Regions from separate parts of the Mixta calida genome, predicted to be linked through region 1. Evidence: predicted binding sites of a transcription regulator. Region 1 holds the regulator's gene; the other holds the start of a gene.
The links. The regulator CRP, encoded in region 1, controls carbon source genes, mostly activating them, when cyclic AMP is high. The targets are predictions, from matches to a motif close to ATGTGANNNNNNTCACAT.
Positions count from the first base shown of each region.

Region 2: a site for CRP is predicted at 2,352-2,369, ahead of msrB (peptide-methionine (R)-S-oxide reductase MsrB). Genes of this name have one in related genera too.

Region 1 is NZ_CP026378.1:447,252-451,463, forward strand. Features, by position in the region: gene C2E16_RS01975 (YccS/YhfK family putative transporter) at 1-1,661, opposite strand, end outside; gene crp (cAMP-activated global transcriptional regulator CRP) at 1,733-2,365, opposite strand; gene C2E16_RS01985 (OsmC family protein) at 2,665-3,072, shown strand; gene C2E16_RS01990 (phosphoribulokinase) at 3,082-3,951, opposite strand; gene C2E16_RS01995 (YheU family protein) at 4,079-4,212, opposite strand, start outside.
Region 2 is NZ_CP026378.1:2,415,467-2,419,678, reverse strand. Features, by position in the region: gene C2E16_RS11420 (aldo/keto reductase) at 1-153, shown strand, start outside; gene C2E16_RS11415 (D-hexose-6-phosphate mutarotase) at 192-1,070, opposite strand; gene gapA (glyceraldehyde-3-phosphate dehydrogenase) at 1,147-2,145, opposite strand; gene msrB (peptide-methionine (R)-S-oxide reductase MsrB) at 2,488-2,898, shown strand; gene C2E16_RS11395 (YeaC family protein) at 2,902-3,183, shown strand; gene pncA (bifunctional nicotinamidase/pyrazinamidase) at 3,237-3,845, opposite strand; gene ansA (asparaginase) at 3,842-4,212, opposite strand, start outside.

The DNA.
Region 1 (4,212 bases):
GCATTGTGCGCCTGATTGACGGCGACCCGTTGCCAGGCGAGCTTCTGCGGTGACGGCTCGTTGCCTAACAGCATACGCAGCGCCTCTTGATCGGCCTCCAGCGCATCGTGAGCATTCTGGCGCAGCAGGCCGCTTTGCCACTGCGGCCACAGCCAGATCATGCCGCCGAAGGCGATGCAGCAGCCCATCAGCGTATCCATCAGGCGCGGCAGCAGGAACTGCGCGCCGTTTAACGCCAGCAGCTGCAACGAGTAAACGGCGGTGACGGTAAAGCCGATGGTCGCCCAGCCGTAATATTTGCGAATAAACAGGTAGCTGATTAGGGTAATCGCCAACATCACCAGCAGTACGACCGATTCCGGCACCGAAAAGCGCAGGGTGGCGGCGGCGATGGCCAGCCCGGCCAGCGTACCGGCGGCGCGGTGCTGGATGCGCACGCGCGTGGCGCTGTAGCCGTTCTGACTGACGAACATGATAGTCATTAAAATCCACCACGGTTTCGGCACGTTAAAGGCGAGCGCTAAGGCGCTGCCGAACACCAGCATCACCGCAAAGCGCGCCGCGGTGCGCAGCGCGGCTGATTTTAGCGACAGATAGCTGCGCAGCGCCGCCAGCAGCGGCAGTCGACGTTGGCGATCCGCCATTAAATCGCGACGATAAAGCGGGCGCTGCGTGCGCAACACGCGCGCAATACGGCTGAAGTGGTAGTAGCAGAAATGGCCGACCGGATTTTCTGGATGTTGCCGGGCGATTTTTTCCAGCCCCAGCAGCGGCTTTTCCATGCTGAAACGTGACGGCAGGCGATGATAGAGCATGTCGTCCCCCAGCTCGCGCAGGCGCGCGGCGATGGTCTGCGCATTCCAGCGGATTACCGCTTCCGCATGGCTTCGCTCCACCAGCTTCTGCACCTCTTCCGGCTGATGCAGGCTGACGGCGATATGCTCCTGCAAATCGAGCGCTACCTGAAAGGCGCGCGTCAGGCGCTGGTGGCTATGGTCGCGGTTGGCCGCCAGCATATGCATCTGCTGATAACAGGTATTGATCAGATCGACCGCTTTTTGCTGGCGCGCCAGCAGCGGCGGCAGCGCCTTTTCAGGGTCGGAAAGCTGGGTCAGCAGGGTATATTTCGCTTCGCAGTAGTCGGCCAGCTCGCGATAAAGGAGGCTGAGGCTTTCACGCAGCGGCTGTTCTTTCCACAGGCGGAACCAGAACCAGTTGAACAGGCCGTACCAGAAGGTGCCGCCGATATAGAGCAGCGGCGGCGCCCAAAGGGGCATACGTCCTACCAGTCCGAGGGTAAAAATCGCGGCGATCAGCGAGGCGGGCAAAAGACGCGCGTGCAGCGGGCCGATTTCACCGGTGACTCCCAGCAGCAGCGCCATGACGAACAGCGTGGCGGGCAGCGGCACCTGTTGCAGCGAGAGCCACTGAACGAGAAGGCTGCTGAGCGCGAACAGCGAACCGCCGACGATCAGCCGCTTAAAGAAGCGTTTATGCGGCGTATCCAGACCGGCGATGTTGCAGCAGGCGGGCACCAGCGAAAACAGCAATCCTTTTTGCAAATCCCCCAGCAGCCAGCCGACGGCCACCGGTAAACAGAGCACCAGCGTCTGACGCAGTGCGTAGTTCACTTCAGGATGGTAGATAATTCTCCGCCACATCGCCACATCGCCACATCACAAAAATAAACACGGCGTGATGCGGGGGCATCACGCCGTGCGTTTAAATAAGCTTAACGTGTGCCGTAGACGACAATCGTTTTACCGTGAGCGGAGATCAGGTTTTGATCTTCCAGCATTTTCAAAATACGACCGACCGTTTCACGCGAACAGCCAACGATCTGGCCGATTTCCTGACGGGTGATTTTGATCTGCATCCCGTCGGGGTGGGTCATGGCGTCAGGCTGTTTTGCCAGGTTGAGCAGCGTCTGCGCGATGCGGCCCGTAACGTCCAGGAAAGCTAAATTGCCCACTTTCTCTGACGTAACCTGCAGGCGACGTGCCATCTGAGCGGAGAGACGCATCAGAATATCAGGGTTCACCTGAATCAACTGACGGAACTTCTTATAAGAAATTTCAGCCACTTCACAGGCGGTTTTCGCCCGCACCCATGCGCTGCGCTCCTGGCCTTCTTCGAACAGGCCAAGCTCGCCAATGAAATCACCCTGGTTGAGGTAGGAGAGGATCATCTCTTTGCCTTCTTCATCCTTAATCAGCACCGCGACCGCACCTTTTACGATGTAATAGAGCGTTTCGGCCTTTTCACCCTGGTGAATCAATGTGCTTTTCGATGGATACTTATGAATATGGCAATGTGACAGGAACCATTCGAGAGTAGGGTCTGTTTGCGGTTTGCCGAGAACCATTCGCTGTTATCCTCTGTTGTAATCGTGCCCTAAATACAGGGGGCAGTTTTCCCTGTCAGGCGTTAAAATCTTCTGGCGTTTCCTGCTGGAAATTTATTCGGGAAAATTTGGCGCGCCCAGGCGTGAAAGAGTCCCGTATTCGTTTCTTAGAACGAAAATATTACAGCTTTGTTTGTAGCACAGCTTTATCTTACTGTCTCCTGTTGTCTCGCTTCAGCTTGAGGTGAATCGGACAATTGCCGTTTAGTCATTGAAAGCGTAGGCTGGCAATGAGCTGAATTATCCGGAGAACGGTGAATATGCAGGCACGCGTAAAATGGGTAGAAGGGCTGACCTTTATGGGCGAGTCCGCCTCTGGCCATCAGATTCTGATGGATGGCAATTCCGGCGATAAATCGCCAAGTCCAATGGAGATGATTTTGCTGGCGGCCGGCGGTTGCAGCGCCGTCGATGTTGTCTCTATTTTGCAAAAGGGGCGTCACGCGGTAAGCGACTGCGAGGTCAGATTGACTTCGGAGCGCGCCGAGGAGGAGCCGCGCGTTTTTACCCATATCAACCTGCATTTTATCGTCAGCGGCAGCGGCCTGAGCGATAAGGCGGTAGCGCGCGCTGTCACACTCTCCGCCGAAAAGTATTGCACCGTAGCGATGATGCTGGGCAAAAGCGTCGCCATTACCCACAGCTATGAGCGAATCGAAACGCCCTGACAGGGTCAGTTAAACGATCTCTTTCCCTTCGATCAGCCGTTTCACCAGCGGCAGCATAATCAGCTCCATCGCCAGCCCCATTTTGCCGCCCGGCACCACCAGCGTATTGATGTGCGAAATAAACGAGCCTTGCAACATCGCCAGCAGATAGGGGAAGTCGATATCCTCCAGCCCGCGGAAATGAATCACGACAAAACTTTCATCCAGCGAAGGAATGGCGCGCGCGGCAAACGGATTAGAGGTGTCCACCGTCGGTACGCGCTGGAAGTTGATATGGGTGCGCGAGAACTGCGGTGTGATGTAGTTGATGTAATCCTCCATCGAACGCACCACCGAATCCATCACCGCCTCGCGCGAATGGCCACGCTCGCTGGTGTCGCGCACCAGTTTCTGAATCCATTCGAGGTTGACGATCGGCACGACGCCGACCAGCAGATCGACCTTTTCCGCCACGTTGTGCTGCTGGGTCACGACGCCGCCGTGCAGCCCCTCATAAAACAGAATGTCCGTCGGCTCCGGCAGCGGCTGCCAGGGGGTAAAGGTACCGGGCACCTGGTTCCACGGCACCGCTTCATCGTAGGTATGCAGATATTTACGCGACTGGCCGCGGCCGCTTTCGCCATATTCGACGAAGGTCTGCTCCAGCAGGCCGAAATCGTTCGCTTCCGGGCCGAAGTAGCTGATATGACGTCCTGAGTCGCGCGCTTTACGGATCGCCATATCCATTTCCGGCCGCGTATAGCGGTGAAAGCTGTCGCCTTCCAGCTCCGCGGCGTGCAGGTTCAGCTGCTGAAAAATTTTGCGAAAGGCAAGGCTGGTAGTGGTGGTTCCCGCTCCGCTGGAGCCGGTCACCGCAATAATCGGATGTCTGGCTGACATAGACACTCTCTGGGTTAAATCGGGCAATGAGCATTGTTATCACGTTTAGCCCGGAAGTGTCATCACCGCACGCGCGGCGCAGAAAGCGAATAGTGTGATGCGGCGCACAGCGCTGAGATGCCGATGCTTAGCCGCGGAACTGTCCGCGCGGCATAATGTTCACCGTTTCATGCAGTTCCGACCAGACCAGCACCGCTTCGCCGCTTTTTATCTGGCGACGAACATCTTCTACCTTCTCCGCCAGCGAACGCTCCTGCTCGC
Region 2 (4,212 bases), 2.0 Mb from region 1:
CCTGGCGTTATGGCGATCCCGAAAGCGGGCAGCGTGACGCACGTCAGGGAAAATGCGGCGGCGTTAACAATAACGCTGACTGATGAACAGCTGATGCGGCTGGATAGCCTGTTTCCGCCCCCGCAAAGCAAGCAGCCGCTGGACGTGGTCTGAGGGACTAAAAGAAAGCCGGGCGCAAAGGCCCGGCTTTTTTAACGTTTTTTCCGCACCCGGAACGTCGTGGCCAGCCGCGCGGGTTGCTCAACGGCGCTCTTCATCGGCGCATTGATGCGCGCGGTTTCGACGCACACCATGGTTTGATAACCGTCGTTCGCCATATCTCCCATGCTGCAGGAAAGCTCCACGCCCGGATTCCAGGTTACCACATCGCTGTGATGGTGATGATAAACCTCGATCACGCGCTGGCCCGCTTTATCATGAATCAGGCTGCAATCATCCGGCTGGGTGTAGATACGATCGACGCGTCCGTCATAGCGTTGTTTGCCATCCGCGGAATCGCCCGGCTCGCCATCCTTCACCTTATCGATAAAGTGCTGGCCCAGACCGCTGACCTCCACCTCGTTAATATCCGCTACGCAGAAGTAGCTGTGCAGCGCGCAGGTAGCCTGATAATCGCCGTGCGCCTCCAGTTCAATTTCGCAGCGTTCGCCCAGACGGAAACGGGCGAACAGGGTGAAATCGTGCGGCCAGAGCGCTTTGGTCTGCGCATTGCTCGCCAGCTCCAGCGTCAGCAGCACGCAGTCGTCGTTTTCATCATGAGCGGAAAGCGTCCACGGCTGATTGCGCGCGAAGCCGTGCGCCGGTTCGCCTGCGGGACCAAACCACGGCCAGCAGATCGGCACGCCGCCGCGAATCGCTTTACCATTGGCAAAGGCGCTTTTCTCACTCAGCCAGATTACCGGCTTCTCGCCGTTGGGCTGCCAGGCGATAAGCTGAGCGCCCTGTAAAGTAACGGCGGCGCGCACTTTAGGATGATTCACCACCAGCACCGGCAGTTCGCCCATCTGTCGCAGGCTGAGGTAAGGGGAGAGCTGGTTAACCACGGGAAGCGAAAACAGTTTTTCGGTCATGATATTACCTTGCTGAATTCAGACGATAAAAAAGGGCGACCGTAGTCGCCCTCAAAGTTTAGTCTGTCAACGCGGCTTATTTAGAAGCAACCAGCGCGACCAGATCCAGTACTTTATGTGAGTAGCCAGTTTCGTTGTCGTACCAGGAAACCAGTTTCACGAAGTTGTCGTTCAGTGCGATACCTGCGCTGGCGTCGAACACGGAAGTCAGAGTTTCGCCGTTGAAATCGGTAGAAACCACTGCGTCTTCGGTGTAGCCCAGAACGCCTTTCATGTCGCCTTCAGAAGCGGCTTTGATCGCTTCACAGATTTCTTTGTAAGAAGCCGGTTTAGCCAGACGCGCGGTCAGGTCAACAACGGATACGTTCGGGGTCGGAACGCGGAACGCCATACCGGTCAGTTTGCCGTTCAGTTCCGGCAGAACTTTACCTACGGCTTTAGCTGCGCCAGTAGAAGACGGGATGATGTTCTGAGATGCGCCGCGGCCGCCGCGCCAGTCTTTGTGAGACGGGCCGTCAACGGTTTTCTGGGTAGCGGTGGTGGCGTGAACGGTAGTCATCAGACCTTCAACGATGCCGAATTTGTCGTTGATGACTTTCGCCAGCGGCGCCAGGCAGTTGGTGGTGCAGGACGCGTTGGAAACGATGTCCTGGCCGGCATATTTGTCAAAGTTGGCGCCGCGAACGAACATCGGGGTGTCATCTTTGGACGGACCGGTCATTACCACTTTCTTCGCGCCAGCGGTGATGTGTTTACGTGCGGTTTCGTCAGTCAGGAAGATACCGGTCGCTTCAGCTACCACGTCAACGCCGACTTCGTCCCACTTCAGGTTAGCCGGATCTTTTTCTGAGGTAACACGGATTTTCTTGCCGTTAACGATCAGCGCGCCGTCCTGTACTTCAACGGTGCCATCGAAACGGCCGTGCGTTGAGTCATACTTCAGCATGTACGCCATATATTCGGCGTCCAGCAGGTCGTTGATGGCAACGATTTCAATGTCTGAACGCTGCTGCGCAGCACGGAAAACGATGCGACCGATACGACCAAAACCGTTAATACCTACTTTGATAGTCATATATTCCACCAGCTATTTGTTAGTGAATAAAAGGTTGGCTGTAAAATTACAAAATCCTTACCAGGCGTCAAGCGGAATCGTGTCAATTATTGCGACAAGTCAAACCCATTACGGAGAATTTTTGGGTTTGAAACCGCTTCCGCGACTATTCTGCTACATCAATTTTGCGGCCTGATTACCGAATATAAAGGGCTCGCTTTAACGAAAAGTGATCCGCATCACAATTTGCACGTTGAGCGCGTGTCAAAGCTTGTCAGGCACAAAATATTAACCTGTTCTTGTTAACTACTTGTTAGAATACTAGCCGATTTTTCCAGAATGACATTGCCAGAGACGATGAAAATGGCTAAAGAATTGAACGATCGTACGCCTGATAATCAGCTGACCGAAATGCAGCTCTATGTCACCCAGCAGCGTGGGACGGAGCCGCCCTTCAGCGGCGCGCTGCTGCACAACAAAGCGGAAGGGATTTATCATTGCCTGGTGTGCAATGCGCCGCTGTTCCTGTCGGAAACCAAATATGATTCCGGCTGCGGCTGGCCGAGTTTCTATCAGCCTTATACCGAAGATGCGATTCATTATCTGGAAGACAACTCGCACGGGATGCATCGCATTGAAATTCGCTGCGGCAACTGCGATTCCCATTTGGGACACGTCTTTCCCGATGGCCCGCAGCCGACCGGCGAACGCTACTGTGTGAACTCGGCATCGCTGAGTTTCAGCGATAATGATGGCAACCAGACCAAAGGTTAAGTGATGAAATCAGAACTTGATGCGATGATCGAGGCGATGACGCCGGAAATCTATCAGCGTCTGGCTACCGCCGTGGAAACCGGCAAATGGCCGGACGGGGTGGCATTGACCGATGAGCAAAAAGAGAACTGTATGCAGCTGGTAATGCTGTGGCAATCGCGTCATAACCATCAGCCGCAGCATATGAGCATCGGGCAGGGCGGCGAGCTGGTGACGCGTTCCAAGCGCGAGCTGAAGGAAGAGTTCGGCATCGGTGACGATGTCACGCGCATTACGCTGCAGTAAAGGGTAAAGCCTGACGCGGTATAACGCATCCCGCCCGCTGGCGGGATGCGTTATTAGCGGATAAGGGCGCCGCTTGCGGCCATTTGCGCCAGTGCCTCGACGCTGTCCTGCGGCTGCAAATTAACGCCGCGGCAGCCTTCGCTAATGACTTCCACCTCATAGCCCAACTGTAACGCATCCAGCACGCTGAATTTGACACAGTAGTCGGTCGCCAACCCCATCATCACCAAACGGGTAATGCCGCGCGCGCGCAGCCAGGCATCCAGACCGGTCTGGCGCCGGTGGCCGTTGTCGAAAAAGGCGCTGTAGCTGTCGATATCGCGCTGTTCGCCTTTATGAAACACCACCTCAATCAGCTCTCGTTGCAGCGCCGGATGAAAATCGGCGCCATGGCTCTCCTGCACGGCATGATCGGGCCACCAGATCTGCGGCAGTCCGTTTAATTCGCCGACGGTATTCACCGCCTCGCCCGATACAGAAGCGAAACTGCCATGATCGGCGGGATGCCAGTCCTGCGTGGCGACAACCGGCTCGCCGCGCTGATGAAACGCCGCCGCCAGACGGTTAGCCACGGCGATAACGGCGTCGCCGTCGTTGACCGCCAGCGCGCCGCCCGGACAAAAATCATTTTGCAGGTCGATTAAAATCAGCGCCTGTTTCATCCGCGCTTCTCCTTAACGTTCTTCAGGGTCAATTCGCCGCGCAGGTTAACCTGCATCAGACGACGCACTTCATCACAGCTCAGCGGCTGGCTAAGCAGATAATGCAGCTTGGTCAGCGTCGCCTCAACGGTCATATCGAATCCGCCGATCACCCCGGCATGCGCCAGCGCGTTGCCGGTGGCGTAGCCGCCCATATTCACTTTGCCCGACATGCACTGCGTCAGGTTGACCACCACAATGCCGCGTTCCGAAGCGGCCTGAAGCTCCGCGAGAAACTCAGCGTTTTGCGGCGCATTGCCAACGCCGTAAGAGCGCAGGATCAGCGCCTTCACCGGCTGGCGCAGGAAGTTGCGCACCACTTCCGCAG